Regions from separate parts of the Bradyrhizobium sp. BR 10261 genome, predicted to be linked through region 2. Evidence: predicted binding sites of a transcription regulator. Region 2 holds the regulator's gene; the other holds the start of a gene.
The links. Region 2 encodes LexA, which represses DNA repair genes until DNA is damaged. Its sites were predicted from a motif close to TGTTCNNNNTGTGTTCNG; they were not measured.

Region 1 (15,226 bases), on a different contig from region 2:
GCGGACGTTCGCAGGAAGATCCTGGTCGACAATCCCGCGCGGCTCTACGGCTTTTGAGATCAGCGCGCCCGGCGCGAGAAGAACGAGATCAGCACCGGCAGCGTCACCAGGATCACGACGGGCGCCAGCATCATGCCGGTGACGACCACGACCGCGAGCGGCTTCTGCACCTGCGAGCCGATGCCTTCGGACAACGCGGCCGGGAGCAGGCCGACGCCGGCAACGACGCATGTCATCAGGACCGGCCGAAGCTGCAATTCGCCGGTGCGGACCACCGCGCTCATGCGGTCCATGCCCTCTTCGATCAGCTGGTTGAACTGCGAGAGGATGATGATGCCGTCCATCACGGCGATGCCGAACAGCGCGATGAACCCGATCGCCGCCGAGACGCTGAAGGCGGTGCCGGAGATGAACAGCCCCAGCACGCCACCGAAGATCGCCATCGGGATCACGCTCATGGCGAGCAAGGTGTCGGTCATCGAGCCGAAATTGAACCAGAGCAGGATGCCGATCAGCGCCAGCGAGATCGGCACCACGATCGACAGGCGCCGGATCGCGTCCTGGAGATTGCCGAACTCGCCGACCCATTCCATGTGCGAACCGGGCGGCAATTGCACCTGGTCGGCGATCTTCTGCTGCGCTTCGCGGATGGCGCTGCCGAGGTCGCGCTCACGCACCGAGAACTTGATCGGCAGATAGCGCTCCTGCTGCTCGCGATAGATGTAGGCTGCGCCCGAGACGAGGCTGATATTGGCGACCTCGCTCAGTGGAATCTGGGTGATGGAGCCGTTCGGTCCGGGCGCGCCGATCCTGATATTCTGGATCGCCTCGGCGCTGCGGCGGTACTCCGGCGCAAGGCGAACGATGATCGGGAAGTGGCGATCGCTGCCCGGCTCGTAGAGATCGCCCGCGGTGTCGCCGCCGATCGCGACCTTGATGGTGGCATTGATGTCGCCGGGCGCCAGGCCATAGCGCGCGGCCTTGGCGCGGTCGATGTCGATCTGCACGGTCGGCTGCCCCAGCGAGGTGAAGACGGCGAGGTCGGTGACACCTTGCACCGTCGACAGCACCTGTTTGATCTTGTTGGCGGTATCGGTCAGCGCCTGGAGATCGTTGCCGAACAGCTTGATCGAGTTCTCGCCCTTCACGCCGGAGACGGCTTCGGAGACGTTGTCCTGGAGATATTGCGAGAAGTTGAACTCGACGCCGGGGAAGCGATCGTCGAGCTGCTTGAGCAGCTCCGCGGTCAGCTCCTCCTTGTCATGCGTGCCGGGCCATTGGCTCGCGGGCTTCAGCGGCGCGAAGAACTCGGCGTTGAAGAAACCGGCGGCGTCGGTACCGTCGTCGGGACGGCCGTGCTGCGACACCACGGATTCGACCTCGGGCCGGGCGCGGATCAGCTTGCGCATCTCGTTGACGTAGGTGTTGCCTTCCTGCAGCGAGATGGTCGGCGGCAACGTGGCGCGGATCCAGAGATTGCCCTCTTCCAGCTTGGGCAGGAATTCGAGGCCGAGCAGCCGGCCGAAGGTGACCGTCATCATCACGAGGCCGACCGCGCCGCCGAGGACGATGGCGCGGTTGGCGACGGCCCAGTTCAGCACCGGCATGTAGAGCCGGTGCAGGACCTGCATCACGCGGGTCTCGGTCTCCTCGACATGGGCGGGCAGAATGATCGCGGACAGCGCGGGCGTGACGGTGAAGGTCGCCAGCAGGCCGCCGGCGAGCGCGTAGGCATAGGTGCGCGCCATGGGTCCGAAGATGTTGCCCTCGACGCCCGACAGCGTGAACAGCGGCAGGAAGGCCGCGATGATGATGGCGGCGGCAAAGAAGATCGAGCGCGAGACGTCGGCGGCGGCGCTGAGGATGGCATGGCTCTTCATGCCGAACAGCGTCTCTGGCGACATCTGCTCCGATTCCGACGGTGGCGTGGTCTGCGTCAGGCGGCGGAAGATCGCCTCCACCATGATGACGGTGGCATCCACGATCAGGCCGAAATCGATGGCACCGACCGAGAGCAGGTTGGCCGATTCCCCGCGAAGCACCAGGATGATCACGGCGAAGAACAGCGCGAACGGTATCGTGGCGCCGACGATCAGCGCGCTTCTGAGATCGCCGAGAAAGATCCACTGCAGCAGCACGATCAGCAGGATGCCCACCACCATGTTGTGCAGCACGGTGTGCGTGGTGAGGTCGATCAGGTCCTTGCGGTCGTAGATGCGCTCGATGCGCACGCCCGGCGGCAGGATGGTCGAGCCGTTGATCTGATTGACGAGCTGCTCGACGCGGTTGATGGTCGGCGTGCTCTGCTCGCCGCGCCGCATCAGCACGATGCCCTGCACGATGTCGTCGGAATCGTCGAGGCCGGCGATGCCGAGCCGCGGCTTCTGGCCGACGGTGACGGTGGCGACGTCCTTCACCAGCACCGGATTGCCGTTGGTCTGGGCCACCATGGTGTTGGCGAGATCGTCGATCGACTTGATCAGGCCGACACCGCGCACCACGGCCGATTGCTGGCCGATATTGACGGTGTTGCCGCCGACATTGACGTTGGAGTTGCTGACCGCCTGGAGCAGCTGCGGCAGCGTCAGGCCGTTGGCGACCAGCTTGTTGTTGTCGACCTCGAGCTCATAGGTCTTGCTCTTGCCGCCCCAGCCGGTGACGTCGATCACGCCGGGCACGGCGCGGAAGCGGCGCTGCAGGATCCAGTCCTGGATGGTCTTGAGGTCGAGCACGCTGTAGTTCGGCGGGCCGACCAGCCGATAGCGGAAGATTTCGCCGATCGGACTCAGCGGCGAGATCTGCGGCTGCACGTTGCCCGGCAGCGGCGCCAGCTGCGCCAGGCGATTCAAGACCTGCTGCAGCGCCTCTTCGTAAGTGTAGGCGAAGGAGAACTGCAGTTTGATATCGGACAGGCCGTACAGCGAGATGGTGCGGATCGTCGTCAGGTTCTTCAGGCCCGCGACCTGGGTCTCGATCGGGATCGTGATATAGCGCTCGATCTCTTCCGCCGACAGGCCGGGGCTCTGGGTGACGATGTCGACCATCGGCGGGGTCGGATCGGGATAAGCCTCGATGTTGAGCTGGTTGAACGCAATCAGGCCGCCGATGAGCACGGCGACGAACATGCCGACCATCAGGAAGCGCCGGTTGACGGCAAGGGCGACGAGACGGTCCATTCAGGTTTTTCGCAGTTTCGTGGGGCTCGTCGATCAGCTACCGGACGCCGCGCGGTCGATGAACAGGCTGCCTTTGACGACGATCTGTTCGCCGGGCTTCAGGTTGCTGGTGACCTCGACGAGGTTGCCATTGATGAGCCCCACTCTGATCTGGCGGAGCTCGACCGACTTGTCTTCACGCGCGACCCAGATGCGGACCTGGTCGCCTTCGTAGATCAGCGCCTGCTTCGGCACCGCCGGCGCCGCGCGGTCGCCGGCCGAATAGATCGTGACGTTTGCGAACATTTCCGGCTTGAGCAGGCCGTCCTTGTTGTCGATGGTGGCGCGCACCAGCAGACGGCGCGTGTTGGGGTCGATCGCGGCGGCGACATAGTTGATCTTGGCGGTCAAGGGGCGGCCCGGCAGCGCCATCACGTTGACGGAGATGTCCTGTCCGACGCTGACTTGAGCTGCATCGCTCTCGCGCACGAAGGCGGTGAGCCAGACCGTGGAGAGATCGCCGATCACGAAGACAGGATCGCTGGCGCCGGCGCTGACATATTGCCCGGGGCCGATCTTGCGCTGCACGACCGTGCCCGAGAGCGGCGCATAGATCGTGATCTCAGGGTTGATGGTGCCCTTGTTCTGGAACGTCTTGATCGTCTCGTCGGTGAAGCCGAGAATGCGCAGCTTGTTGGTCGCAGCTTCCAGTGCCGTCACTGCCGAGCGCATGTCGTTCTGCGCCTGGACCTGGGTCGCTTCCGCCTGCTGATAATCCTTGAGCGGAATGGCGCGGCCCTCGTAGAGATCCTTGGCGCGCTTGTACTGGATGTCGGCAAGCTCCAGCGCAGACCTTGCCTTGTTCTGCGACGTCATCGCCGCGATGAAATCGTTTTGGGCCTGCACGGTATCGGCGGCCTCGATCGTGAACAGCGGTTGACCCTGGGTCACGCTCTCGCCCGGCTTGGCAAGCAGCTTGGTCACCCGGCCTGCATAGGGCGAGAACACCGGCGTCGAGCGGTCCTCATCGACCGCGACCTTGCCCTCGGTGACGTACTCGGCACGGAAGGTTTTGGCGTTGACCGGCTCGATCGTCAGCGTCGCCCATTCGGACGGTGTCGGCGTGAAATTCTGCGCGTTCTTGCGCGACTGGCTGGAGACTTCGGAGTGCTTCTTGTCCTTGGCGCCGGCAAACAGGAAGCCGTAGGCGCCAGCCCCGACAAGCGCCAGTAAAACTACGGATGTGATCACCCGTCGTTTTGTAAGCACCTGCAATTGCTTGGTCTTTTCAGCTACCATGGGGCCCGGTCAAGTCTGCGACGATCTCGGCAGACGACTGCCTCATCGGTCGCGCTAATAGTGCCGATTTAGGATTTCAAACAACCTAAAAAACGCTGGCGGTCCTTCGGTTTGCGTTAAAATTCTACCACACGTCAGCTTCACGTCAGCTTCAGCGCGGCCATTGCGGCGAATGGCTGCCGAGCGGCATCGCCGGACGGCTCCAACGCGCCGGCGTCCGCGACAGCACGGCCGAGTGACGCACCGCCTGCAACGTGCCGAAGCCAGATGACACCGTTTCCATGAACGCTGCATGTACGACCTCACCCGTAAGATCCGGGGTCTCGAGACCGCTTTCGAGCCGACCGAGATTCCACAGCCAGCGACCGGTCTGCGCCAGCGACACGCGCACATGCCAGCTGCCGCCTTCGCGGGCCTGGCGCGCCTTCGCCATCATTGCGCCGAACGCCATCAGATAGCCGGTGGCGTGGTCGAGTATCTGGGCCGGCAATTCCTTCGGACCATCGATGCCGGCGGCCTTGCCTTCCGCATGGTTGAAGCCCGTCGCGGTCTGCACCAGCGAATCGAAGCCGCGTCGTTCGGCCCAAGGGCCGGCATGGCCGTAAGCCGATAGCGTGACGTAGACGATGCCGGGATTGATGTGCGCGACCTCTTCCGGCGAGAAGCCGAGGCTGGCGAGCGCGCGCGGGCGGTAGCCTTGCGAGAAGATGTCGGCATCTTTGAGCAATTCGCGCAGCTGCGCCCGGCCCGCTTCGCTCTTCAGGTCGATGAAGGTGGTGAGCTTGCCGCGGCCAGTGTCGATGGTGAGCCAGGGAATGGCCGGCAGTTCCGGCCCCGACACCAAGAGCACATCCGCTCCGTGTGCAGCGAGCGTGCGGCCGGCGACGGGCCCTGCGATGACGCGAGAGAGATCGAGCACGCGGAGACCGGCGAGCGGCCGATCGCCCTTCGGCCATTGCTTCGGCCGGGCATCGCCGATCTTCTCGATCGAGATCAGCGGCAGCTCGGCGAGCGCGCGCGCCTGCGGCAGCGCCGACCAGTCGTCGTAAGAGCGCATCAGCGCAACGACGCCGCCGGCGGCATAGGCTGCCGTTTCAAAATCCTCGCCCTTCCATTGCATCAGCGCGGCCTGCACCTTGTCACGCTCGGGGGCGCAACCAAGCACCTTGCAGACGGCGTCGCGGTGATGCGGGAAATTGGTGTGGCAGCGGACAAAGCTGTTGTCTCCGGTCCTGTAGACGCCGGCGATGGCGTCCCAGGCCGGCGGCGGAGGCTTGTCGTCGAGGCGCAGATAACGCTCGGAGCGGCATTCGACGACGGCGTGGCGCATGTCGACGTTGACCTTCTGCACCTCGCCGCTGCGCAGCCGCCAGATCTCGGCGGCGGCAAGGCCTGCGGCGGCGATTGTCGTTTGTCCGGCGACGGCGACGCGAAACGAGGACGGAATCTGCGGCTCCTCGCCGGTCAGATGCATATGTTCGAGCGCGGCAGGCTCTCCGTCAGCGGAGGTCCAGATGTCCTTGAGAATGTCGGTAGGGCTTTGCATGGCCTCTTTTCTCCCTTTAGCTTTGCGATCACCCCATTAGCACGGAAAGGATTGCAATGGCCGCCATCGATCCCCTCACCGCAGGCGCCGTGTTCGTCGCAACGGCGGCCACCGACGCGGTCTATGTGATGTTTACGTCAGCCGTGGTCGCCCGCAAGCGCGTGCCGGCCGCAAGCTGGAGCGCGATCTGGTATCTGCTCTCCTCCTATGCCGTGATCAGCTACACCGAAAACGCCGTCTATGTGGCCTTCGCCGCGATCGGTTCCTGGGTCGGCGCCTTTGCGTCGCTGACCTTCCTGCACCGTCCGCCCGGCGGCCCACCGGTGGGGGCCGCGCCGGAGTGAGGGGAGCGCTGTTCCGGCTCGCACGGTGTCATCATCCGCGAAAGCGGATGATCCAGTATTCCAGAGGCGGTTGTGATCGAACCGCGAGGCCGCGGCGTGCTGGATACCCCGCTTTCGCGGGGTATGACACCGAGAACCAATTCGACATCCTTGCTCAAACAACTAAGCTCCCTACGATCAACAAAAAGGAATCCCAAACCATGGATCTCGGTCTCAAAGGGAAAAACGCCGTCGTGCTCGGCGGCACGCGTGGCATCGGGCGGGCGATTGCGGCAACGCTGGCCGGTGAAGGCAGCAATGTCGCGGTGTGCGCGCGCAATGCTGAGCAGGTCGCGGCCACCGTTGCTGAATTAAAGGCGAGCGGCATCAACGCCACCGGCGGCAAGGTTGACGTCACCGATGGCGCCGCGCTGAAGGCGTGGATCGAGGACGCGGCAAAAGAGCTTGGCGGCGTCGACCTGCTGTTCGCCAATGCGGGTGCGATGGCGCAAGGCCATGATCCCGCATCATGGGAGCAGAATTTCCGGCTCGACGTGCTCGGCGCCGTGCATGCATTCGACGCGGCACGGCCGTTCCTCGAGGCCAGCGGCGAGAGAAGCGGTGATGCCGCCTTCGTCATCATCTCCTCGATCTCGGCGGCGCAGGCCGATCTCGCCAGCTCCTACGGCCCGATCAAGGCGGCGCTGATCCACATGGCGAAAGGCCTGGCGCGGCAATACGCCAAGAAGAAGATCCGCGTGAATGTCGTCTCGCCCGGCACGGTCTATTTCAAGGGCGGCGTCTGGGAGATGATCGAGAAGAACATGCCCGAGCGTTACAACGACGCGATGAAGCGCAATCCGACCGGGCGCATGGCAACGCCGCAGGAGATCGCGAACGCGGCGGTGTTTCTGGCAAGCCCGGTATCGGGATTCACGACGGGGTCGAACCTCGTCGTGGATGGCGCGATCTCGAACCGGGTGAATTTTTAAGGAAGCGCGGCATCAAACAACTTGTAGGGTGGGCAAAGCGAAGCGTGCCCACCACTTTCCACGAAAACGAAGAACGGTGGGCACGGCGCTTTCGCGCCTTTGCCCACCCTACGGCAGCTGAGCGTGAGGCAGCACCGCGCCCCACCTCAATGGAAATCCCGCGACGGCGGCAGGATGCGGACGTTGCGGGGGTGGCGGATTTTTTGCGCCGGCATATCGGCGTGGTCGCGCCGGTCGTCGTTGAGCGGCTCGACCACAGTCGCGCCTGATGGCACCGGATGCTTGCGGCTCAGCGCATCATTGGCGAGGCCGACCAGATCGTGCGAGCGATCGATCATGCGCTGCGCGATCAGATGCGTCACCTTTTCGGGGCTGCTCTGGATGTAGCCCTGAACCTCGATGAGGCGCGCGCCCATCACCTCCTTGCGGTACTGCTCCATGACCTTGGGCCAGACCACGACATTGGCGATGCCGGTTTCGTCCTCCAGCGTCATGAACACGACGCCGCTGGCGCTGCCCGGCCGCTGCCGCACCAGCACCACGCCGGCACAGCGAACGCGCCGCCGTTCGTTCTCGTGGCTGATCTCCTTGCAGGCGACAATGCGCTCGCGCGAAAACATCTCGCGCAGGAATTCCATCGGGTGACCCTTGAGTGACAGCCGGATGGTCTGATAGTCGGCAACGACCTGTTCGGGACGCGGCATCACGGGGAGCGGTTTTGCGTGCTCGTCCGGTTGCTCGCGCGCGGTGGCTGCTTCGAACAGCGGCAACGCCACGTCGTCAGGCAGGCGTCGCACCTGCCACAGCGCCTCGCGGCGGTCGAGCCCGAGCGAGCGGAACGCGTCGGCATCGGCGAGCAGGATCAGCGCGCGCTTGGGCAGACCGGTGTCGCGGGCGAAGTCTTCGAGCGAGGTGAAGGGAAGGCGGTTGCGCGCCTTGATGATGCGGTCAGCCCAGTCGGTTGCTCCGTCATTCCGGGGCGACGCGCCAGCGTCGAACTCTGGTGCGCACTTGCGCACCTGAGAATCTCGAGATTCCGGGTTCACGCTTCGCGTGCCCCGGAATGACAGCTGCAAGCGTTTCAGCCTCTCTTCATCCTCATCAAGCCAATGAAAGCCGTCGATCTGGCGAAAGCCGAGACGCACCGCGCAATATCTGCCGTCAGTATTCTCCAGCGTGTTCTGCGCAAAGCTGTAGGACACATCGATCTCGCGGACCTCGACGCCGTTCTTGCGGGCATCGCCGACGATCTGCGCAGGCGCGTAAAAACCCATCGGCTGCGAGTTCAACAGGCCGCAACAGAACGCGTCGGGATGATGATATTTCAGCCATGAGGAGATGTAGACGAGCTGCGCAAAGCTCGCGGCATGGCTCTCCGGAAAACCGTAGGAGCCAAAACCCTTGATCTGGTCAAAGCAGCTTCTGGCGAAGTTGGCATCATAGCCGCGCGCGACCATGTTGCCGATCAGCTTCTCCTCGTATTGGCCGATGGTGCCGACATTGCGGAAAGTCGCCATCGAGCGGCGCAAGCCATTGGCTTCCTCGGGGGTGAATTTCGCCGCCTCGATCGCGATGCGCATCGCCTGTTCCTGGAACAGGGGCACGCCCTTGGTCTTGTGCAGTACCTTGTAGAGCTCGTCCGCGGGACCGTGCTCGGGTGATGGCGAGGGATACGTCACCTTCTCCAGATTGTTCCGACGCCGCAAATAGGGATGCACCATGTCGCCCTGGATCGGCCCCGGGCGCACGATCGCGACTTCGATGACGAGATCGTAGAAGGTCCGCGGCTTCAGGCGCGGCAGCATGTTCATCTGGGCGCGGCTCTCGACCTGGAACACGCCGAGCGACTCGCCGGCACACAGCATGTCGTAAACCTTGGGGTCATCCTGCGGAACGGTCGCAAGAACCCAACGCTTGCCCTTGTGCTGGTCGATCAGATCGAAACATTTCCTGATGCAGGTCAGCATGCCCAGTGCGAGCACGTCGACCTTCATCATACTGAGTGCATCGACGTCATCCTTGTCCCATTCGATGAAGGTGCGATCGTCCATCGCGGCGTTGCCGATCGGAACATAGGTGTCGAGCCGGTCCTGGGTCAGCACATAGCCGCCGACATGCTGGGACAGATGGCGCGGGAATTCGATCAGCTCGGTCGCAAGCTCGACCGCAAGGTTGATCAGGGGATTTTGCGGATCGAGCCCGGCCTGCCGGACCTGCATGTCGTTGAGGCCCTTGCCCCAGCTGCCCCAGACGGTGTCGGCGAGCGCAGCGGTAACGTCCTCGGTCAGGCCGAGCGCCTTGCCGACGTCGCGGATGGCGCTGCGCGGGCGGTAGTGGATGACGGTGGCGATGATCGCGGCGCGGTGGCGGCCATAGCGGCGATAGACATATTGCATCACCTCCTCGCGCCGCGAATGCTCGAAATCGACGTCGATATCGGGCGGCTCCAGCCGCTCCTTGGAGATGAAACGCTCGAACAACAGATCGACCTTGGTTGGATCGACCGAGGTAATGCCGAGCACGTAGCAGACGGCCGAATTCGCCGCCGATCCCCGCCCCTGGCACAGAATGTTCTGGCTGCGCGCGTAATGGACGATGTCGTGCACGGTGAGGAAGTAATGCGCGTATTTCAGCTCTGATATCAGCGCGAGCTCTTTCTTGAGCGTTGCACGCAGCTTGTCGTCGATCTTGCCGCCAAAATATTTGTCGACGCCCGCCCAGGTCAGATCCTCCAGATGTCCCTGCGCGGTCTTGCCCGGCGGCACCGGCTCATCGGGATATTGGTATCTGAGCTGGTCGAGCGAGAACTCGATCCTGTCGGCAAAGCGCATTGTCTCCGCGATCGCCTCTGGGACATCGCGGAACAGCCGCGCCATTTCGCGGGGCGTCTTCAGAAAGCGCTCGGCATTGGCTTCCAGCTTGCGTCCGACCGCCTCGATCGTGGTCTTTTCCCTGATACAGGTGAGCACGTCCTGGAGGGGACGCCGGCCGGGATCGTGATAAAGCACCTCGTTGGTCGCGAGCAGCGGCACTTTTGCTTTGGCGGCGAGATCATCGAGCCGCGCCAGGCGGCGGCGATCGTCGCCGCGATAGATCAGGCTCGCCGCCAGCCACACGCCCTCGGCGCGGCTTGCTTTCAGCTTTGCAAGCACATCCAGCGCCTGCGCATCATCGAACCGGTGCGACAGCGTCAGGATCAGGAGCTGGCCCTCCGCGAACTCCAACAGATCAGCGAAGCCGAGACGGCACTCGCCCTTCTCGATCCGGGTGATGTCGTCGCCGCGCTTGCCCCGGGTCAAGAGCTGGCAGAGCCGGCCATAAGCGGCGCGATCGCGCGGATAGACGAAAATGTCGGGCGTGCCGTCGATGAAGACGATGCGCGCACCGATCAGCAGCTTTGGCTTGTGCAGCACCTTGTCATTGCCGAGCTCGTTCCTGGCCCGCACCACACCGGCGAGCGTGTTGTGGTCGGCAATGCCGATCACGGGAATGCCGAGCTTGCTGGCCTGATGCACATAGGCGCGCGGATCCGATCCGCCGCGCAGGAAGGAGAAATTGGTGGTGATGCCGATCTCGGCATAGGCAGGAATGTTCATGCGAAGAGACCGTGCACATACCAGCGAGGCGGAGCGGGCTCGCCGTCGGCGTCGAACACCTCCCCTTCATAAAGACCGTCGCGGAAAATCCAGAAGCGCAGGCCTTCGGCGTCCTCGATGCGGAAATAATCCCGCGTCAATTGCTTGCCGTCCTGTCGCCACCATTCCATCGCGATGCGTTCGGGTCCTTCCACCCGCACCACCGCATGTTTCGCGCGCCGCCAGGTGAATTGATGCGGCGGACCGTCAGGCACGGTCGCAAACGGCACGGTGACCGGCTCGGGCTGGTCGAACAGCCTGAGGGGGCGCAGCGGCGGCTCGCTTTCGGCACGATCTGGCCATTCGGCCTGCATGGCCGCAGCGAGATGATGCTGGGCTGGCGCGGCCAGCACCGCCTGCTCGGGAATATGGGTATCCTGCGGCAGATGCACGACGACGCGCTTTCCGCCGATGCGCGCGGCAATGCGGTCGATCAGCGCGGCGAGTTCGTCATTGTCATGGACATGGGCATCGAGATCGCGCTGCTCCTGCACCACGATCTCGGTGCGGCTCGCCGACAGCCGCACCATGTCGAAGCCGAAGCCGGGATCGAGCGGATCGGCGAGCGCATCTAGACGCTCGCGGAACAGCCGGTCAATGACGGCACTTCGCGTCACCGGACGCCCGGTCTCGACCATGATCGTGCGCACCGCGCCGTCGGTGCGGAAGAACGCGGCCTCCAGCCGGCGCGCGCCCTTGCCCTGCTTCTCCATGGACGCGATCAACGTGTCAGCGAGCCGCGACAGCGTCATCGCGATCATGGAGTCGGTCGCGATCGGCTCGGCAAAGCGTTTTTCCACGATGTAATCGGGCAGCGGCTTGCGCGGACTGATCGGCGCATCGCCCTGCCCCAGCGCATGCGCGAGCAGCGTGGAAAACCGCGCGCCGAACCGCGCCGTGATTTCGTTCGGCGAGCGCGATGCGACATCGCCGATGGTTTTCAGGCCGGCGCGGCGCAGGCCGGTGGTGATCGCTTCGTCCGCGCCGAGCGCGGACACCGGAAACCGGTCGATCGCCGCCGCCTCTTCGCCATCGGCAACGATGCTGCCCGTGGCCTGCCGCGTCAGCGTGCGCGCGCAGACCGACGTGCCGGCGATGGCCGCACTGACGGCAAAGCCTTGTCGACCGAGCGCCCGGACCAGCGTCTGCAACAAGGCAGCCTCGCCGCCGAACAGATGCGCGCAGCCGGTGATATCGAGGAACAGCCCATGCGGCGGATCGAGCGCCACCAGCGGCGTGAAGCGGTCGCACCAATCGGCGATGTCGCTGAGCGTCTTCGCATCGGCCACGACATCGGCGTCGAACACTTTCAAATCTGGGCACATCGCCCTCGCATTGGCCAGCGGTTGGCCGATATACAGGCCGAGGCGCTCTGCAGCCTCGTCCAGCGCATGGATCACCAATGCATTAACGTCCTTGATGACGACAATGTTCGGCTCATTGTTATTCTTACCCAGCCCGGCGCTGCTGAAGAAGCGCTGGATCCGATCGATGGGCAGGCGCGGCAGCCATAGGCTGAGGATACGTCGACGGCTCACTGAATTGGCACTCATCACAATTCCATTCCATGATCCACCGGCCACACGGGCCATGACGATTGCGCAACAGCTCGGCATCGAAGCGCGGCGCGCCCCAGGCATCCCACATCGGGCCCGGCGGTGAATGCGCCGCGCGCAGCATCCAGCGCGTCTCCGCGGTCGACGGCAGCGGCCGCGCCGCCATCCGCAGCAACAGGCCGGTGACGCCTGAGCCTTGCGCAGCCAGCGTCAGCTTGCGGCTCGCCACCAGGTCGAACTGTCTGATCTCGCCCCAGAGCTCGAGCACGACGGCGCCGAGCGCATCGCAGGCGAGCGCATCGGCCGAAGTGCGCAGCGCGCTCTCCACGTCAGCCGCACGCACCATCACCACGCGGCGCGGATCGAGGCCGAGCTCGGCGAGCCCGCTCATCGACAGCGCACCAGTCTCGATCTCCGAGAAATCCTGCCGCACCCACAATAGCGGCCGCTGCGTCGTGACGCGGCCCGCAAGCCCGGTGACAAAGCCGGTCGCGGCCGCGCCCTGGCGCCCTTCGCAAAACACCTCGTGGATCGCCGCGCGCGCGAGCCCGCCTTTCAGCGCGCGGTCTACTTCGCCGTGACCAAGCGCGACGCGGTCCTGATGATGCACGACCTCCGCCGTCTCGATCCGTTCGATCTGGCTGCGCAAGGTCGCAAGCGCGCTCATGCGTGCGCCGCTCATGCTCGCCGCTCCTCAAAGATTGATGCCGTGGCTTTCAAAAGAAGAACCAACGGCTGGCTCATTTGTTCATGATATGTTCTAATATAAAGCTAACGGCAGCCGAAGAGTCAATCGAATTGGCGTGCCAAAGATTCATGAGCGGAATCAAAGAGATTCAAACATGGACATACAACGCAAGCTGGAAATTCTCGCGGATGCCGCCAAGTACGATGCCTCCTGCGCCTCCAGCGGCACCGAGAAGCGGGATTCCAGCGACGGCAAGGGCATGGGCTCGACTGCGCCCGGCATGGGCATCTGCCATTCCTACGCGCCCGATGGACGCTGCATCTCGCTGCTCAAGGTGCTGCTCACCAACGCCTGCAATTACGATTGCCTCTATTGCGTCAACCGCGCCTCCTCCAACGTGCCGCGCGCCCGCTTCACCATCGACGAATTGGTCAAGCTGACGCTCGACTTCTACCGGCGCAATTACATCGAGGGACTGTTTCTCTCCTCCGGCATCATCCGCAGCCCCGACTACACGATGGAGCAAGTGGTGAGCGTCGCGCAAAAGCTGCGCGAGGAGCATCACTTCCGCGGCTACATCCATCTCAAGACAATTCCGGAAGCTGACGATGCGCTGATCGCGGAGGCCGGCAAATATGCCGACCGTCTCTCCATCAACATCGAGATGCCTGAAGCCGCGAGCCTGCAGCAATTCGCGCCCGAGAAAGACGTGCGCGCGATCCGCCGCACCATGGGCCGGCTGCGGCTGAAGCTCGACGAGGCCGAGGAAGGCCGTAACGCAAAAACGAAGGCAAGACCGCAGCGTTTCGCGCCGGCCGGGCAAAGCACGCAGATGATCGTCGGCGCCGACAGCGCGAACGATCAAACCATCCTCCACACCAGCGCCAATCTCTACGGCTCCTACCGGCTGCGGCGCGTCTACTACTCCGCCTTCAGCCCGATCCCCGATGCCAGCCGCGCCTTGCCGCTGGTGCAGCCGCCCTTGCTGCGCGAGCACCGGCTCTACCAGGCCGACTGGCTGATGCGTTTCTACGGCTTTGACGTCGGCGAGATCGTCGACGACAGCGCCATGCTGCCGCTCGATATCGATCCGAAGCTTGCCTGGGCGCTGCGCCATCGCGACCGCTTCCCGCTCGACGTCAACCGCGCCAGCCGCGAGGAGCTGCTGCGGGTGCCGGGCTTCGGCACCAAGGCGGTCGAGCGCATCATCGCGACGCGGCGCACCACCACGATCCGCCTCTCCGACCTGGCGCGGCTGCACGTGCCCAAGCACAAGGCGCTGCCGTTCATCATTCTCAGCGATCACCGCCCTTCGCCGCATCGTCTCGATGCTGCCGGACTGATCGAACGATTCAAGCCGAAAGCAACACAATTAGGGTTTGGATTCTGATGCAGTACATGACGCTCGACAGCGAAACCGATTTCGACGGTTGGCGCAAAGCCGCCCGCAGCCTCGTGCTTCATCATGTGCAGCCCACTGACGTCACCTGGGCCGTGCAAGGCGGCGAAGCGGAGTTGTTTGCGCCTCCCGCACCGTCGCCGATCCTCGAAGTGAATGACGGCACGTTCAATGTATCAGGTAAATTCGTCGATCTCGCAAAATCAGCAATCCTGCATCGCGATCGCGAGCGCTTTGCGATCCTCTATCGGCTGCTCTGGCGGCTGAAGGACAATCACGATCTGATCGAGGTCGCGACCGATCCCGATGTTGCGCTGGTCACGGCGATGGCACGCGCGGTCCATCGCGACGAGCACAAAATGCACGCCTTCGTGCGCTTTCGCGAGATCGGCCGCGAGCGCGACGCCCATTACGTCGCCTGGTTCGAGCCGGAACATCACATCGTCGAGCTCGCGGCGCCGTTCTTCGCAAGACGCTTTGCCGACATGCCCTGGTCGATCCTGACGCCCGATCTCTGCGCGCATTGGGACGGCCATGCGCTCTCGTTCACGCCGGGCGTGAGCAAGAGCGAAGCGCCGGGCGAAGACCGGCTGGAGGAAACCTGGCGGCGCTATTACGCCAGCATCTTCAATC
Region 2 (15,226 bases):
AAGGTCGAGGGCAACCGCATCAAGCTGACCAAGAAGGACAGCGGTGAGGGCAGCCACCGGGGTCACCACCATTTCATCGACAAGGGCCTCGTCGCCGGTGTCGAGGGCAACAAGGTCCGGCTGTCGGCCAAGGCGGACGTCGCCGTGACGATGGAAGAGGAAAAGTAGGGGCGCGGCCCTTTCGTTCTCGATCCGTACCGCTATTCGGCGGCCTGCACGTTCCGGTAGCCTCTGCGCCCGTCTGATATCGCAGGGGTTGCCAAGGGAATGGCGGAGCCGGGCCGGCCGCAGCGTCTGTCGCAAGGCATTGCCGGGACGCCGATCGCAGGGACTTGGCCGACGGGCCGGGCCGCGTCGGCCGGCGGGTTCGTGCCGGCGGGGTCGGGCGTCTGGCCCGCGGTCGTCGGGCAGCTGCGCGAATGGGCCAAGGCCGAGGCTGGTGCGGGCCGGCTATTTCCCTGGATGCCCGTCGCCTTCGGCTGCGGCATCGCGCTTTATTTTGCCGCCGACCACGAGCCGCTGCTTTGGGTCACGATTGCGACGGCGACCGCGCTCATGGCTGGCGCCGTCCTGTTGCGGCGAAGCCGCCTGTTTGCGCCCGCAATCATGATCGCGGCGGTCGCGGCCGGCTTTGCCGCGGCGACGTGGAAGACGGCACGCATCGCGCATACCGTGCTCGCAAAGCCGCTGTATTCCGTGTCGCTGTCGGGCTTCGTCGAGACGCGCGACATCCGCGAACGCACCGACCGTTTCGTGCTGCGCGTCACGGCAATGGAGGCGCAGCGCAGCGACGTGAAGCTCGAGCGCGTCCGCCTCTCCGTGCGCAAGGGAACCGCGCCCGATGTCGGCAGCTTCGTGCAGCTGAAGGCGCGGCTGATGCCGCCGCTGTCGCCATTGCGTCCGGGCAGCTACGATTTCTCGCGCGACATGTTCTTCCAGGGCATCGGCGCCTCCGGTTTTGCGATGGGGGCGATCACGACTGTGACGCCGGCCGTGTCGGGCGGATTGCAGCTACGCTATGCCGCGATCATGCAGGGCCTGCGCGATGCGATCGACGCGCGCATCCGCGCCACGCTCGACGGCGATAACCGCGCCATCGCGACCGCGCTGCTCACCGGCCGCCGCGATGCGATTACGACGCCCGTCAACGACGCCATGTTCATCTCGGGGCTCGGTCACGTCCTCTCGATTTCGGGCTATCACATGGCCGTCGTCGCGGGGGTCGTCTTTTTCGCGGTCCGCGCGCTGCTGGCGCTCATCCCGGGACTGGCAGCGGGCCTTCCCATCAAGAAATGGTCGGCCGCCGCCGCGTTGGTTGCGTCAGCGTTCTATCTGCTGCTCTCGGGCGCCGAAGTCGCGACGCAGAGATCGTTCTTCATGACCGCGGTGGTGCTGATCGCTGTCATCGTGGATCGCCGCGCGATCACGTTTCGCACCTTGGCCGTGGCGGCGCTGATCGTGCTCGCGGTCGCGCCGGAAGCGCTGGTGCATCCAAGCTTTCAAATGTCGTTCGCGGCAACGCTCGGGCTCGTTGCCATGGTGCAGATCGGCATGCCGAGCCTGTTGGCCTCGCCCGATCATTCGGCGACCGCGCGCATCGCGCTGTGGGGAGGCCGCGAGATCGCGATGCTGTTCATGGCCTCCATGATCGCGGGACTTGCGACCACGCCTTACGCCGCCTTCCATTTCCACCGTGTCACGCCTTATGGCGTGCTCGCCAATCTTGGCGCGATGCCGGTGGTCTCGGCGTTGGTGATGCCGGCCGGGCTGCTCGGATTGCTCGCCGCTCCCTTCGGGCTGGACGGCGTGTTCTGGTGGCTGATGGGGATCGGCATCGACTGGATGATTTTCGTCACGCGCTGGGTGGCGGCACTACCGGGTGCGGTCGGTCATGTCGCGGCCTTCGGCACGGCGCCGCTGATCGCTGCGAGCTTGGGCCTGATCCTGCTGGGTCTTTTGCGCACGCCGCTGCGCTGGTCGGGAGCATTCGTGCTGATGGCGGCGACCGTCTGGAGTCTTTCCGTCCGGCAACCCGATATTCTGATTGCCGGTGACGGTCAGAACGTCGCGGTGCGCGCCAGGGACGGTCAGCTGCACCTGATCAGGGCGAAGAAGGACAATTTCCTGCTGAAGGAGTGGCTTGCAGCGGACGCTGATCCACGCGATGCGGCGAGCAGCTCGCTCGGCGACGGCGTGTCGTGCGACGATGCCGGCTGCGTGACGCCGCTTGCCGACGGCCACATGGTCGCGCTGGCGCTCCGCATCGACGCGCTGGCTGATGATTGCAGTCGCGCGGCCCTGGTGGTGACGGCAAAGCCTGCGCCGCCGGATTGCACCGGGATGGTGATCGATCGGCCGCGTCTGGCGAGCCAGGGCGCGCTAGCGCTGACACGTCGCGGCGATGGCTTTGCCATTGCGGCGGCGAGGGCGAGAGGCGCAAACCGCCCCTGGTCGCCGGCGGCGGCCGGCGATGGAGATTTCGAAGGGACCCTCATGCCGCGGTCCGCAGCTCCGCGCGCCAAGGACGCAACACCGTCCGAGGCCGATCTTCAGGCCGAGGATTGAGGCATGATCCGGAAAAGTCTGTAGCGGTCCTCCGGCGCGACAAACGCGAAAACGCGTTTGCGCGGAGATCATGCCCAAATTAGGCCGGTTCAACCGATCGGCAGGACCGGAGGTGTCGGCTGTCTGTCGGCGGCAACTTGCGGCTTGTGCTCGCGCTCACCGAGCGGCTGGGTCACCGGCAGTTGCAGCACGGTTGCGCGCTGGCCTTCGACGAGCTGGGTCACCAGCACGTATTTGCCATCGGGGAATTCGATCGCGTCGTGATGACGATCGGGAATGTGCGGATCGACCTTGCCGAACTTGCCGACGCGCGAATTGATAGTGCGCGTCCAGATCCACCTGTTGTCGTAGCGGACGTTGTCGGCGAAGGCGAGCTCCGTTCCCGGCAGCAGGCAGACCGCGACCGACATGTCGGCTTCGGAGGCGAAGCCGCGCGTCGAGGTGCCGCGGAAGGTTGTCGTGACGATCGTCTCGCCGACTTCTGCGGGACGCGTCGCGACGGCATGCAAGCTATAGTCACACATCGGGTGCTCCTCATCAGCGATAGAGCACCCGCGCCTCTTCTGAGGCGCAGGCCTCTATCAGAGTGGAAGCCTGCGATCATATGCCATGTTGGGGGCAAATCTGCGGCTTGAGTCTGCAGGCTGCCATCACAATTTCTTTTTCAGATGTCCGAGGAACAAAGGCTGCTTCCGTGCATTCCGAGAGCTTCTTCGTTAGCGCCCAGCCGGTGCCGACCAACCCGAATAAGGCCAGGCCGGCTGCGCCTGTTGCCCGACGGCGTTGCGGGCATTGCGGAATTGTTCGTTCGTCGCCTGTGGCGACCTGCGAACGTGATGCTGCGGCTGCGCAGCGAAGGTTTGCGACGCTGATATTGCGATCAGCGCCATCGCGACGGTACTCAGAATGATCTTACGCATGGCGGTCTCCTCGGTCTCGCAAGGCCTGCGAAGCGATGCGTGCTTCGTCATGGCGTGCCGGGGATGTAGCGCGGGAGAGGTGGCCGGATAATCTGGAGAAAACCAGAAAAACTATCCAGCCGGAGCGGACAATCGTCCGCTTCAACCTTGAGGGCGCGCTTGCCAGGTGGCGGCGTGCGCCGCGTTCAGTATTTGCGGTACAGCCCGATCAGCTTGCCCTGGATCTTGACCCGGTTGGGCGGCAGAATCCGGACCTCGTAGGCGGCGTTTGCCGGCTCGAGCGCGATCGAGGCGCCGCGGCGGCGGAAACGCTTGAGCGTGGCTTCCTCGTCGTCGATCAGGGCCACCACGATATCGCCGGTGTCGCAGCTCTCGTTGCGCTGGATCAGCGCCATGTCGCCGTCGAGAATGCCGGCATCGACCATGGAATCACCGCGGACTTCGAGCGCGTAGTGCTCGCCCGCGCCGAGCATGTCGGGCGGGACGCTGATGGTGTGGCTGCGCGTCTGCAAGGCCTCGATCGGCGTACCGGCCGCGATCCGGCCCATCACGGGAACTGCGACAGGGCGTTCGCCCTCATCGACGGGCGGGCTCGACATCGTGCGCACCTTGCCGAGATTGCCCTCGATGACGCTCGGCGTGAAGCCGCGACGGCTGCCGGCAGCCGCCTGGAGTTCAGGCAGCTTGATCACTTCGATGGCGCGGGCCCGGTTGGGCAGGCGGCGGATGAAGCCGCGCTCCTCAAGCGCGGTGATCAGGCGATGGATGCCCGACTTGGAGCGCAGGTCGAGCGCATCCTTCATCTCGTCGAAGGAGGGCGGCACGCCGCTTTCCTTCAATCGCTCGCTGATGAACCGCAGGAGCTCGTATTGTTTGCGCGTTAACATCTCGACCAAAATCCCCCTGACGATGTCGCTCGATTCCGAGACGCTGAATTCAGCAGTAAGCCGCTACATGCTCGAAACAAATCATGAACGGACCCTATATGTTCGATACATGTTCCGCAACTGCTTAATTTACCGTGAACGCGACAAAGTTCGCGGAACAGTTGCGTCGGCGCGCTCACTCCGGCAGTCGCAAGACCTCGCAAGGCGTGCCGGAAGCGGCCTTCGCTGCGAACGGCGCGCGCACGAGAAGTGCCTGTGCCGCAGCGAGATTCGCCAACAGTGAGGAATCCTGGTGGTTGACGGGAAGAGCGACGAGCGTGCCGTCGTCCCGCGTCTCCAGACGCGCACGCAGATAATCCTCGCGCTGGTCATTGGCCCCGAGGTCGCGACCGAGCACGGCGCGTTCGCGGCGATGATGAATCATTGAGCGGCCCGACAGCGCGCGAATCAGCGGCACCAGAAACAGGAAGCCGCAGACGTAGGATGACACGGGATTGCCGGGCAGGCCGATGACGCGCATCGGCCCGAGCTGCCCGTTCATCATCGGCTTGCCCGGCCGCATCGCGATCTTCCAGAACGCCATCGAGATACCTTCGTGCCGAAGCGCCTGCTGCACCAGATCGTGGTCACCGACAGACGCTCCGCCGGTCGTGATCAGGATGTCGGCGCCGGATTCGCGGGCGCGGCGGATGCCCGAGGTCGTGGCGGCAAGCGTGTCGGCGGCGACGCCGAGATCGATGGTGTCGGCACCCTCGCTGCGGGCGAGGGCGTGCAGGGCGTAGCCATTGGAATAGACGATCTGGCCGGGGCCGGGTGTCGAGCCCGGCATCACCAGCTCGTCGCCGGTTGCGAGAATCGCGACCTTAGGACGGCGATGAACGCTCAGCTGCGGATGGTTCATGCCCGCGGCGAGCGCAAGGTCCCGATCGGTGAGCCGTGCGCCCTTGCGCAGGAGCACGTCGCCCTCGCGGAAGTCGATCCCGGCGGGGCGAATGTGCCGCCCGGCGACGGCGGCTTCCTTGATCGTGATGCGCTTGCCGTCCGCGATGGTGTCCTCCTGGATCACGACCGCATCGGCGCCGGCGGGAACGACGCCGCCGGTGAAGATCCGGACGGCTTCGCCGGCACCGACCGTTCCCGCAAATGGGCGGCCGGCTGCAACCTCGCCGACCACCGTGAGCTGCGCATCAACCTTCGCAGCATCAGCCGCGCGAACGGCATAACCATCCATCGCTGACATCGCCTCGGGCGGCTGCGTCCGCCGCGCCGAGACGTCCCGCGCGAGCACGCGATGGAAGGCCTGATCCAGAGCGATCATTTCCTCAGCCAAAGGCTCCGCACCGGCGAGCACGGCGGCAAGCGCATCGGAAACCGGCATCAGTGCCACGGCGAACTCCCGCAACGAGATCAAGGACTCGGTCGGGCAAGGTTCTAGCCGAGCGGGAGGGCCGACGCAAAAAGGGCTATACTGCTGCGAAGCTTACGCTTCGGGCACTAGGGCTCATGTCCAGCATGATCCGGCAGACCGGTCCGACGGGGGCAGAACTGTGGGCAGCGTCACGCCCGCGTTATGGGATTTCCCCTTGCCGCGTTTTCCACTTCAGCGACGTCGGGCGCCTTGGGGCCCTGATCCCGGTCGGGCATCGGATCTGCCTGAGATTTCAGATCGGCCGCTTTGCTCATCAGCTTGGCAGAAAGCTCGGCGTCCGAAGTGGTCTTGGCGAATTTGACCAGCAGCGAGGCCTGCTTGGTGAGGTATGTTTTGCCCAACACGCGATATGTCCGTCCATGGAAGTCCCAGCGGACTCAAGAGTCCGGAAGGGGGCATTCCGTTCCCGGAACTCCGTACAAAAATGCACAAAGAGCTTTGGTTCCTCGTCTTCGGGCGAAATTGTTCCGGAAATTGCCGCCCGATCAGATTCCCAGCGCCTTCAGCGCGACGCCGACGTCGTGGTGTGAGGTCACATGGACCGCGGTGAGGCCGCGGGCGCGCGCGCCTTCGATGTTCTCGGCGAGGTCATCGAAGAACACGATCCGGCTCGCCGGTACGCCCATCGCGGCCACGACGTGGTCGAACGCTTCCGCATCCGGTTTGCGCAGGCCGATGCTGGAGGACAGGTACAACTCGCGGAAATGGCCGAGCAGGTCGGCATATTCCCTGGAAAAATAGTCCACATGCGGGCGGTTGGTGTTGGAGAAGGCGTAGACCGGCATCTGCCTTGCCGCGCGCGGCAGCAGCTCGCCGATGCCAGGCATCTCGCCCGCGAAAATCGCGTTCCACCCCTCGAGGAACTGGACATCCGAAATGGAGATTCCGAGCGAGGAGCGCAGCGAGGCAAAATAGTCTTCATCGCTGATCTTACCGACCTCGTGCAGGCGGTAGGCCTCGTCGCGCACATAGCGGGCGACGATGGCTTCGGGCTCGCAGCCGGCATGTCCCGCCCAGCAGGCGATCGCCTTGGAGAAATCGATGTCGAGCACGACGCGCCCGAGATCGAACAGAAGCGCATCTGCGCTGCCGGGAGAGAGCGAGGTCATTGCATCCTTTCGGGTCAGTATCGGTAGGGCTCGTGGTCGAATAGCGGGAACGCGCTGAACACGCTCGGTACATTGGTTGCGGTGGCCGGGTGCAGGCAGGACTTGTCGACCTCGGCGAAGGAGGTGGCACCGAGCAGGCCGAGGCAGCGCAGCACCTCGTCCTCCAGCAGTTCCAGCATCCGCGTTACGCCGGTCTCGCCGGCTGCGGCCAGCGCCCAGCATTGCAGCCGGCCGATGCCGACGAGGTCGGCGCCCGCCGCGATCGCCTTGACGATGTCGGTGCCGCGGCAGAAGCCGCCATCGACCATGATCTTGGCGCGGCCTTTCACGGCGTCGACGATCTCGGGCAGCACATGCATGGCGCCGCGGCCGTGATCGAGCTGGCGGCCGCCATGGTTGGAGACGTAGATCCATTCGACGCCGTGATCGAGCGCGATCAGGGCATCCTCGGCGGTGGCGATGCCCTTGAGGATCAGGGGGATCTTGAATTTGTCCTTGATCATCTTCACGGTCCGCCACTCCAGCCCCTTCTGGTAGTCGCCGCCGGTGGCGCGCAGACGGCTCTCGCGAACATAGCGCTTGGCGATGTCGCGTTCGCGACGGCTGTAATGGGCGGTGTCGACGGTCAGGCAGAAGGCGGCATAATTGGCCTTCTGCGCCCGGCTGACGACGTCCGCGACGAACGCGTCATCGCCACGGACGTAGAGCTGGTACAGGCGCAGCGCATCGGGCGCGGCCTCCGCGGTCTTTTCCAGACCCGGCTCGGACACGGAGCTGAGCATGTGCGATGCGCCGAAAGCACCGGCGGCGCGCGCGACACTGGCTGCGCCAAGGGGATCGAAGATCTCCAGCGCGCCGACGGGGGCGAGCACCACAGGCAGTCGCATCTTGCGGCCGAACTGCTCGACCGAGCCGCTGACCTTGCGCACGTCGCGCAGCACGCGGGGGCGGAACGCGATCTCGTCCAGCGCCATGCGGTTGCGGCGCATCGTGGTCTCTGTCTCGGCCGCGCCGACGATGTAGTCCCAGGCGTTCTGGTTGAGATTGGAACGCGCCTTCCGGATGAATTCGTGCAGGTTCTGGAACGGCTCGTTGCTGGCGCCGAGTTCGACGTTCCGTTCCGGCCGGAGTGCTTCGTTCATTGTTATCCTCCCGAGAATTTGAAGCAATTGTGCCATCGCCTATCCCGTCCGGCGCTCCAAGACCATCCTAAAATGGCATAGCTGCGAGGCGCCGTCCGGTCGACTGATTCCCGCTGGAAACGGGGCCGATCTTGCGAACGTTGCCAAATGTTTAGGCTTAGGCGAAGGGATTTTTACCGCGTACCCGCCGGCGTGGCAGGCCGGCCTTGAAGAAACCAGAATGATATTGTGAGAACCGGGCTGGATCGCCACTTGCATGGCGGCTGCCCAGCCTCAATAGAACCGCTCAGCGAAAAGGCCACCCATTCCATGCGGAAAACCCTGCTCTTCCCCCTGGGCGCGCTCACCGGAGCGTGCCTGACCCTCCTCGTATCAGGTCCGCAGGGCGGACCATGGGCGGCTCGGGCGGCGGCAGGCGCGGATGATGCATATTCCCAGCTCAACCTGTTCGGGGAAGTTTTCGAGCGGGTGAAGGCGAGCTACGTCGAGAAACCCGACAATGCCAAGCTGATCGAAGGCGCCATCACGGGCATGGTGACCTCACTCGATCCGCATTCCCGCTACATGAACGACAAGGCCTGGACCGAGATGCAGGAGACGACCTCCGGCGAGTTCGGCGGCCTCGGCATCGAGGTCACGATGGAAGAGGGCCTGGTCAAGGTCGTTTCCCCGATCGACGACACGCCGGCGTCCAAGGCCGGCATCATGTCCGGCGACCTCATCAGCAAGATCGACGGCGAAAACGTGCAGGGCATGACGCTCGAGCAGGCCGTCAACAAGATGAAGGGGCCGGTCGACACCAAGACCAAGCTGACCATCGTGCGCAAGGGCGCCGATGCTCCGCTCGATGTCGCGATCACGCGCGAGATCATCCATGTCCGCCCGGTCCGCTTCCACGTGGAGAACGGGGACATCGGCTACATCCGTGTCACCTCGTTCAACGAGCAGACCACCGACGGCCTGAAGAAGGCGATCGCCTCGATCTCCAAGGACGTCCCGCAAGACAAGCTCATTGGCTATGTGATGGATCTGCGCAACAACCCGGGCGGCCTGCTCGACCAGGCCGTGTCGGTATCGAGCGCGTTCCTGCAGCGCGGCGAGGTCGTCTCGACCCGCGGACGCAATCCGGAAGAAACCCAGCGCTTCACTGCGCATGGCGGCGACCTCACCAAGGGCAAGCCGCTTGTTATTCTGGTCAATGGCGGCTCGGCTTCGGCGTCGGAAATCGTGGCGGGCGCGCTGCATGATCACAAGCGTGCTACGATCATCGGCACGCGCTCGTTCGGCAAGGGCTCGGTGCAGACCATCATTCCGCTCGGCACCGGCAATGGCGCGCTGGCATTGACCACGGCGCGCTACTACACGCCGTCTGGCCGCTCGATCCAGGCTCAGGGCATCGCCCCCGATATCGAGATCCTCCAGGACGTCCCGGCCGAGCTGAAGGGTCGCGTCGACACGATCGCCGAATCGCAGATGCGCGGCCATCTGCAGGCCGCCGACGGCACCGAGCAGACGGGCTCCCAGTCCTATGTCCCGCCGGAAGAGAAGGACGACAAGGCGCTGCACGCGGCCTATGACTTCCTGCACGGCGTCACGGTGAATGCGGCTGCCGCGAAACCGGCGCCGAAGACGACGGTGCCGAACTAGAGCGAGAAGCCGACGGATACAGCGCCCGGGTGCGGATGAACCGCTCCCGGGCGAATTCGTCTTGGGCGCTGTCGTCAAGTCCGGGCAACTCAACGTCTCGGCCGCAGGCTTGACCAGTGTCGCTGCGTCGGGCTTCCGCCGTAGCGACAACGAGGACACACTGTTTCCCCGTTGCGTTGCCTGGGAGATGTGATCCGCGTCTTGCGCGCGGCGGGATCACCGTCCGATCGTCATTGCTCCTTCTTCGGGCCCATGTGATGCGGGACCTCGGTCTTTGGTCCGCCGCCGTAATGGTGGCTGCCGCCAGACCCGGTGGTCGGTCCGCCATCGCTGTCCTTCTTGCCCATGTGGTGCAGGACCTCGGTCTTCGGCCCGCCCGTGTAGTGGTGGCCGTTCTTCTCATCGGTGGTGCTCGTCTGCGCCATGGCGGGCAGCGCGACGAACGACATGATCGCTGCAGCAGCGATCAGCTTGCGGTGGCTCATTCTGGTTTCTCCTGTTTGATCTTGTCGAGTTGGTGTCATCAAGTCCCGATGGCTTGACTGAGAGGCAACCAAACCCGGAGTGAGAACGTCGAAGTTGAGCAAGATCAATCGTCGACGTGCACGCTTGCGAGCGCCGACGCGTGGATCGTCGAATTGCAGCGGGCGACGCAAAGCATCGATCTTCTTACAGAAAAAATTTTGCATCGATTGCGTGAATTCGATGGCTTCTTGTCATGCCGTCGACTACCTGCGGCGCTGTCGAGAGACTTCGCCGGGGGATGACGCCGTCGATCGAAATGACTCGAGGACGACAGACGATTCAATTCATTACATGCCTGCGCGACAAAAAGATTTGGCCGGCGCGTCGTTCGAGTTTGATGTCTGTCAAAGGAGCATCAACGACGCGACCTAGCGTGCCGGCGCGAATGAGTGGCGGAAGCATCGCGAAGCGATAGCGATCCGCAGCGCATCGCGCAGAAATGGGAATACACTGTTGATTGACGATACGATCCAGGTGCCCGGTCGGCCCTTGCGAGTTGCGTTTCTCTTGCATCGTCGGCTCTGGGAGACGATCACGATCAGATCCGTGCTGGCCAGGCCCCGACGCGACGTTCGGCTGGATCTGTTTCGCGGCCTGGCAAACTGGCTGATCTTCCTGGGACACGTTCCGGATTCGGCGCTCGTCTGGTTTACGACACGGAATTACGGCTTCAGCGATGGCGCCGATCTGTTCGTGCTGATCTCCGGCTACACGGCGACGTTCGTGTTCGGGTCGATGATGATGGAGCGTGGCTTCGTTATCGGAGCAACCCGGCTGCTGCGGCGGGTATGGCAGCTCTATGTCGCCCACCTGCTGCTGTTCTTCGTCTATCTCACCGCCGTGCACTATCTCGCGCACAGCTTCGATGACCTTCACCTGATGGATCAGTTCAACGTCGCGCCGTTGATGACCTTTCCCGTCGAAACGCTGTCCGAGGGGCTGATCCTCAAGTTCAAGCCGCTCAATCTCGACGTCCTGCCGCTCTATATCGTTTTGATGGCAGCGTTTCCGGCCGTGCTCTGGCTCATGCTGCGATGGCGCAACGCGGTGATGATCGGTTCGCTGGGCCTCTATCTGGCCGCCCGCCATTACGGCTGGAATTGGCCGTCCTATCCGGCGGGAGTCTGGTATTTCAATCCGTTCGCCTGGCAGCTGCTCTTCGTATTCGGCGCCTGGCTCGCATTGGGAGGCGCCGCGGCAAGCCGGTGGCTATTGTCGTCCCGCACGCTGCTCGTCGCTAGCTGCGGCTTCCTGCTCTTTGCGTTTGCGATGACGCTGGCCGAACGTATCCCCTCGCTGCGGGATTACGTTCCGGAGGGGCTCACCGCCATCTTCATTCCGAACGACAAGACCAATCTTGGCCCGTATCGCGTGATCCATCTGGCGAGCCTCGTGCTCATCGTCGTCTCGCTCGTTCCAAGCGATTGGCCCGGCCTGAAGTCGCCCTTCCTCCAACCGCTGATCCGATGCGGCCAGCAATCGCTGTCCGCGTTCTGCGTTGGCCTCTTCCTGTCGTTCGTCGCGCATTTCGTGATCGAGAGCGGGGCGGAGGGAATATGGGCGCAGCTCGTGGTCGGCGCTGCGGGGCTCTGGGTCATGACGATCGTCGCCTATTACCGGACGTGGTCGAAGGATGTCGACAGAAGCCCTTCGTCCGGCCGGGAGGCGGGCGAATGATAACCGCTGAAAGTCTGCACGCACCAACGCGTAAGAGTCGCGGGCACTTCGCGTCTATATGGCCTGACCCGCACATCGCTGTCTCATCGCCGACGTCGGCGAGCAGATAACCAGCCGAATCGAACCTGGAGAACGACCATGAATCGTCCGAGAAATCTTGTCGTGAGCGCCGCCGCCTTGGCTGTCTTCGTGCTGGGGCCGATTGGGCCGTCGTCCGCAATCGCCGCAGCTGATCTGAACCGGATCGCGATGATGGATGACGACAAGATGTCAAAGACTCCCGACCCGTCGCTATCCGGCAGCAACACCAATATGGGCCAACCGGCAGGCCAGCCGCAGAACATGGGTGGCGGCCGGATGAACGACGACAAGATGAAGATGCCGCCACAGGGCCAGATGCGGGACTGTCAGGGCGCTGGCTGCGAGGACAAATCCAGCACGATGCCGATGATGCCGATGATGGAAAATATGATGCGCGGCCAGATGAGTTCGTCCGGCAGCGGCAGTGCGATCAGTGGCCCGGCTGACGTGACCGAGCGGCTCGAAGGGCGGATCGCATTTCTGAAGGCGGAGCTGCAGATCAGCGACGGGCAGGCTGCCGACTGGAATAACGTTGCAGATGCCTTGCGTGCGAGCCGGCGGCATTTGCTGGAAGCGCGCAAGATGCTTGCAACGGACGAGGGGCTTGGTAGCGCCGACCGTCTGGAGCACTACGAGCGGCACTTGTCCGAGCGTCTGGACGCAATCAAATCGGCGCGTCTCGCCTTCACGCGTCTCTATGCGTCGTTGAACCAAAGCCAGAAACAGACCGCAGACACGATCCTGCTGCCCCTGCTCGCGTCATTCTGAACACCGCGGCGAGGGCAGGATCATGTTCGGTGGGCCGCTTCGATGTCGATCCGGCGTGGCTGCGCTCGTCGTCCTGACGAGCCAGCTCGTCGGGAATGCCGTGCTCGCCTCGGACCTGGCAGGGCAGTTCTTTCAGCGCAAGGAGCTGGCCCAGGCAGAGAGCGATCACGCGGCGCATCATCCAGCACCGTCCGGCGGCGCCGGCGATGGCGCGCCGCCGGACGGTTCAGCAGGCTTGAGCGGTCGCGATGCTGTTCGCGTTCCGACCGGCAGGGCCGCCTCCGGGATGATGGGCGGAATGGACGACATGATGGGGCGGCCGCGCAAGGAGTTTTATCCGGCGTTGATGGACATGCCGGCGCTGTCCGCCGAGCAACGCAATAATCTGGGGGCTCAGGCGCGCGAGCGGATCGGCGCGGAGGCCGATCGCCTGGCGGGAGCCGGAACGGACCTGCGGCATGCCATCGCCGGAGGCGATCTCGTTGCCGCCGATCAGGCGTCGCGGCGGCTTCGCGGGGCCCTGAACGCGGTCCAGAGTGGCGTGATCGTGCTGCGATCACTTCAGGAGGGCCAGCCACCGCAGCAGATTGCGCAGGCCTGGTTCAAGTCGCAGATGAATCTCCTGCCTCACCGAAGCGTCACGGTTGCCGATGACGGGGCTCCGGGAGTCTCCTGGTTTCACGTGTCGACCATGGCGCTGCTGGTGCTGTTCTCGCTCGCGATGCTGGCCATCTATGTCGCGCGCATGCGCCGGGCGAACGCACTGGTGGACCGGCTGACTCGCGCAGCAGTCGCTCCGGCTCCTGCCGCAGCACCTCCCGCGGCCGCGACATCAGTTAGTCAGCCGGGCAGGGCTGAACCGACACCTTCTCAGGGAAGGGATCGCGATCCTCCGCGGGTCGAAGCGAACCGCTCCTGGAAAGGCAAGCTGAGGATCTGTGCGATCTATCAGGAGACGCCGAACGTCAAGACCTTCCGTCTGCAAGCGCCGGGCGGCGGCGCGATCCCATTTGCGTTCCTGCCCGGGCAGTTCCTGACCTACGCCATCGAGATCGACGGAAAGACCATCAGGCGCTCCTATACGATCGCGTCGTCCGCTGCCCAGACTGCCTACGTCGAGACCACGATCAAGCGCGAAGATGGCGGGCTTCTTTCCGACTACATGCATGACCACGTGAAGGAGGGTGACCTCCTTGAGGTCGCAGGCCCTTTCGGCGCCTTTACGTTCACGGGCACGGAAGCCGACAGCGTTGTCCTGATCGGAGGCGGCGTCGGCATCACGCCGCTGATGGCGGCGATCCGGTACCTCTCTGACATCGCGTGGCCGGGCCAGATCTATCTCGTCTATGGCGCGCAGACGACCGAGCAGTTCATCTTCCGGGACGAGCTGGAACATCTCCAGCGCAGGATGAACAATTTGCACGTTGCGGCCACCATGCTGCGGGCCGCGGGCACGTCGTGGATGGGAAACGAAGGGCAGATCACAGCTGATTTCCTGACGCAGGCCGTGCCCGAACTGGTCAAACGGCGTGTTCACCTGTGTGGTCCACCCGGAATGATGGACGCGCTCAGGAAGACGCTGATCGGACTCGGCCTGCCACGCGAGCAGATCAAGACGGAGGCTTTTGGGCCCGCCCGCGGAGCCGTTCCGCCCCCCGGCAAGGCCGTCGTCGAAGCGCCGCCGCCGGAAGGTGAGGCGCGTCATCAATTGGCCGCGGCGATCGGGCCCGCGACGGCCACCATTCGTTTTGCGAGATCGGACAAGGTGGCGGCGCTGCCCCCCGACAAGAGTGTCCTTGAAGTGGCCGAGAGCGCCGGCGTGTCGATTGATTATTCGTGCAGGGCCGGGGTCTGTGGTGTCTGCAAGACGCACCTGCTGCAAGGTAACGTCACGATGGAGGTCCAGGACGCCTTGACCGCCGATGACAAGGCGAACGGCCTCATCCTGGCCTGCCAGGCGAAATCGGTCGGAGATCTGGTCGTCGAGGCCTGACAAGATGAACCGCAGAGAGCGTCTGATCGCGGATATCGTTCTGGCGGCCCTGTTGCTGTTGGTGCCGGCTTTCCTGCTTCACTCTGACGGCAGGTTCGCTGGAAGCCTCGCGGGCTTTGTCCTCGGGGCCGGTGCGGCCGTGCTGATGGTTCTCCTTCTTGTCTATCCGATGACGAAATACAGCCTGGGTCTGAAGACGCTGGTCACGCGATGCGTGTCGATGCCAACGCTCCTGGCATTTCACGCCTATGCCGGAATCGTCGCGGCGTTCTTCGCGCTTCTGCATACCGGACACAAATTCCAGAGCCCGCTTGGGATCGCCCTGGTGACCAGCATGCTGATCGTCGTCGTCACCGGATTTGTCGGGCGCTACTACCTGCCGCAAACGGCAACGGAGCTTCGCCGGCAGCAGTCGGATCTGGCGACCTTGAGGTCGGCCTATGAGCACACTGCTGCGGCTCTGTCGTCGCCCGATCGGATGGC

Region 1: a site for LexA is predicted at 13,252-13,269, ahead of HYH07_RS18210 (putative DNA modification/repair radical SAM protein). Genes of this name have one in related genera too.

Annotation. Positions count from the first base shown of each region.
Region 1 is NZ_JACOFQ010000014.1:77,599-92,824, reverse strand. It holds gene HYH07_RS18255 (amidohydrolase family protein) at 1-57, shown strand, start outside; gene HYH07_RS18250 (efflux RND transporter permease subunit) at 60-3,176, opposite strand; gene HYH07_RS18245 (efflux RND transporter periplasmic adaptor subunit) at 3,210-4,454, opposite strand; gene HYH07_RS18240 (CoA transferase) at 4,606-6,000, opposite strand; gene HYH07_RS18235 (hypothetical protein) at 6,057-6,344, shown strand; gene HYH07_RS18230 (SDR family NAD(P)-dependent oxidoreductase) at 6,545-7,315, shown strand; gene HYH07_RS18225 (error-prone DNA polymerase) at 7,462-10,911, opposite strand; gene HYH07_RS18220 (DNA polymerase Y family protein) at 10,908-12,503, opposite strand; gene HYH07_RS18215 (ImuA family protein) at 12,400-13,188, opposite strand; gene HYH07_RS18210 (putative DNA modification/repair radical SAM protein) at 13,349-14,584, shown strand; gene HYH07_RS18205 (UdgX family uracil-DNA binding protein) at 14,584-15,226, shown strand, end outside.
Region 2 is NZ_JACOFQ010000031.1:64,246-79,471, reverse strand. It holds gene HYH07_RS29355 (DUF2171 domain-containing protein) at 1-168, shown strand, start outside; gene HYH07_RS29350 (ComEC/Rec2 family competence protein) at 268-2,565, shown strand; gene HYH07_RS29345 (hypothetical protein) at 2,655-3,089, opposite strand; gene HYH07_RS29340 (hypothetical protein) at 3,282-3,485, opposite strand; gene lexA (transcriptional repressor LexA) at 3,671-4,372, opposite strand; gene glp (gephyrin-like molybdotransferase Glp) at 4,548-5,759, opposite strand; gene HYH07_RS29325 (hypothetical protein) at 5,930-6,145, opposite strand; gene HYH07_RS29320 (HAD-IA family hydrolase) at 6,287-6,910, opposite strand; gene HYH07_RS29315 (alpha-hydroxy acid oxidase) at 6,925-8,052, opposite strand; gene HYH07_RS29310 (S41 family peptidase) at 8,362-9,699, shown strand; gene HYH07_RS29305 (hypothetical protein) at 9,930-10,184, opposite strand; gene HYH07_RS29300 (OpgC domain-containing protein) at 10,678-11,901, shown strand; gene HYH07_RS29295 (Spy/CpxP family protein refolding chaperone) at 12,040-12,750, shown strand; gene HYH07_RS29290 (2Fe-2S iron-sulfur cluster-binding protein) at 12,773-14,743, shown strand; gene HYH07_RS29285 (iron reductase) at 14,748-15,226, shown strand, end outside.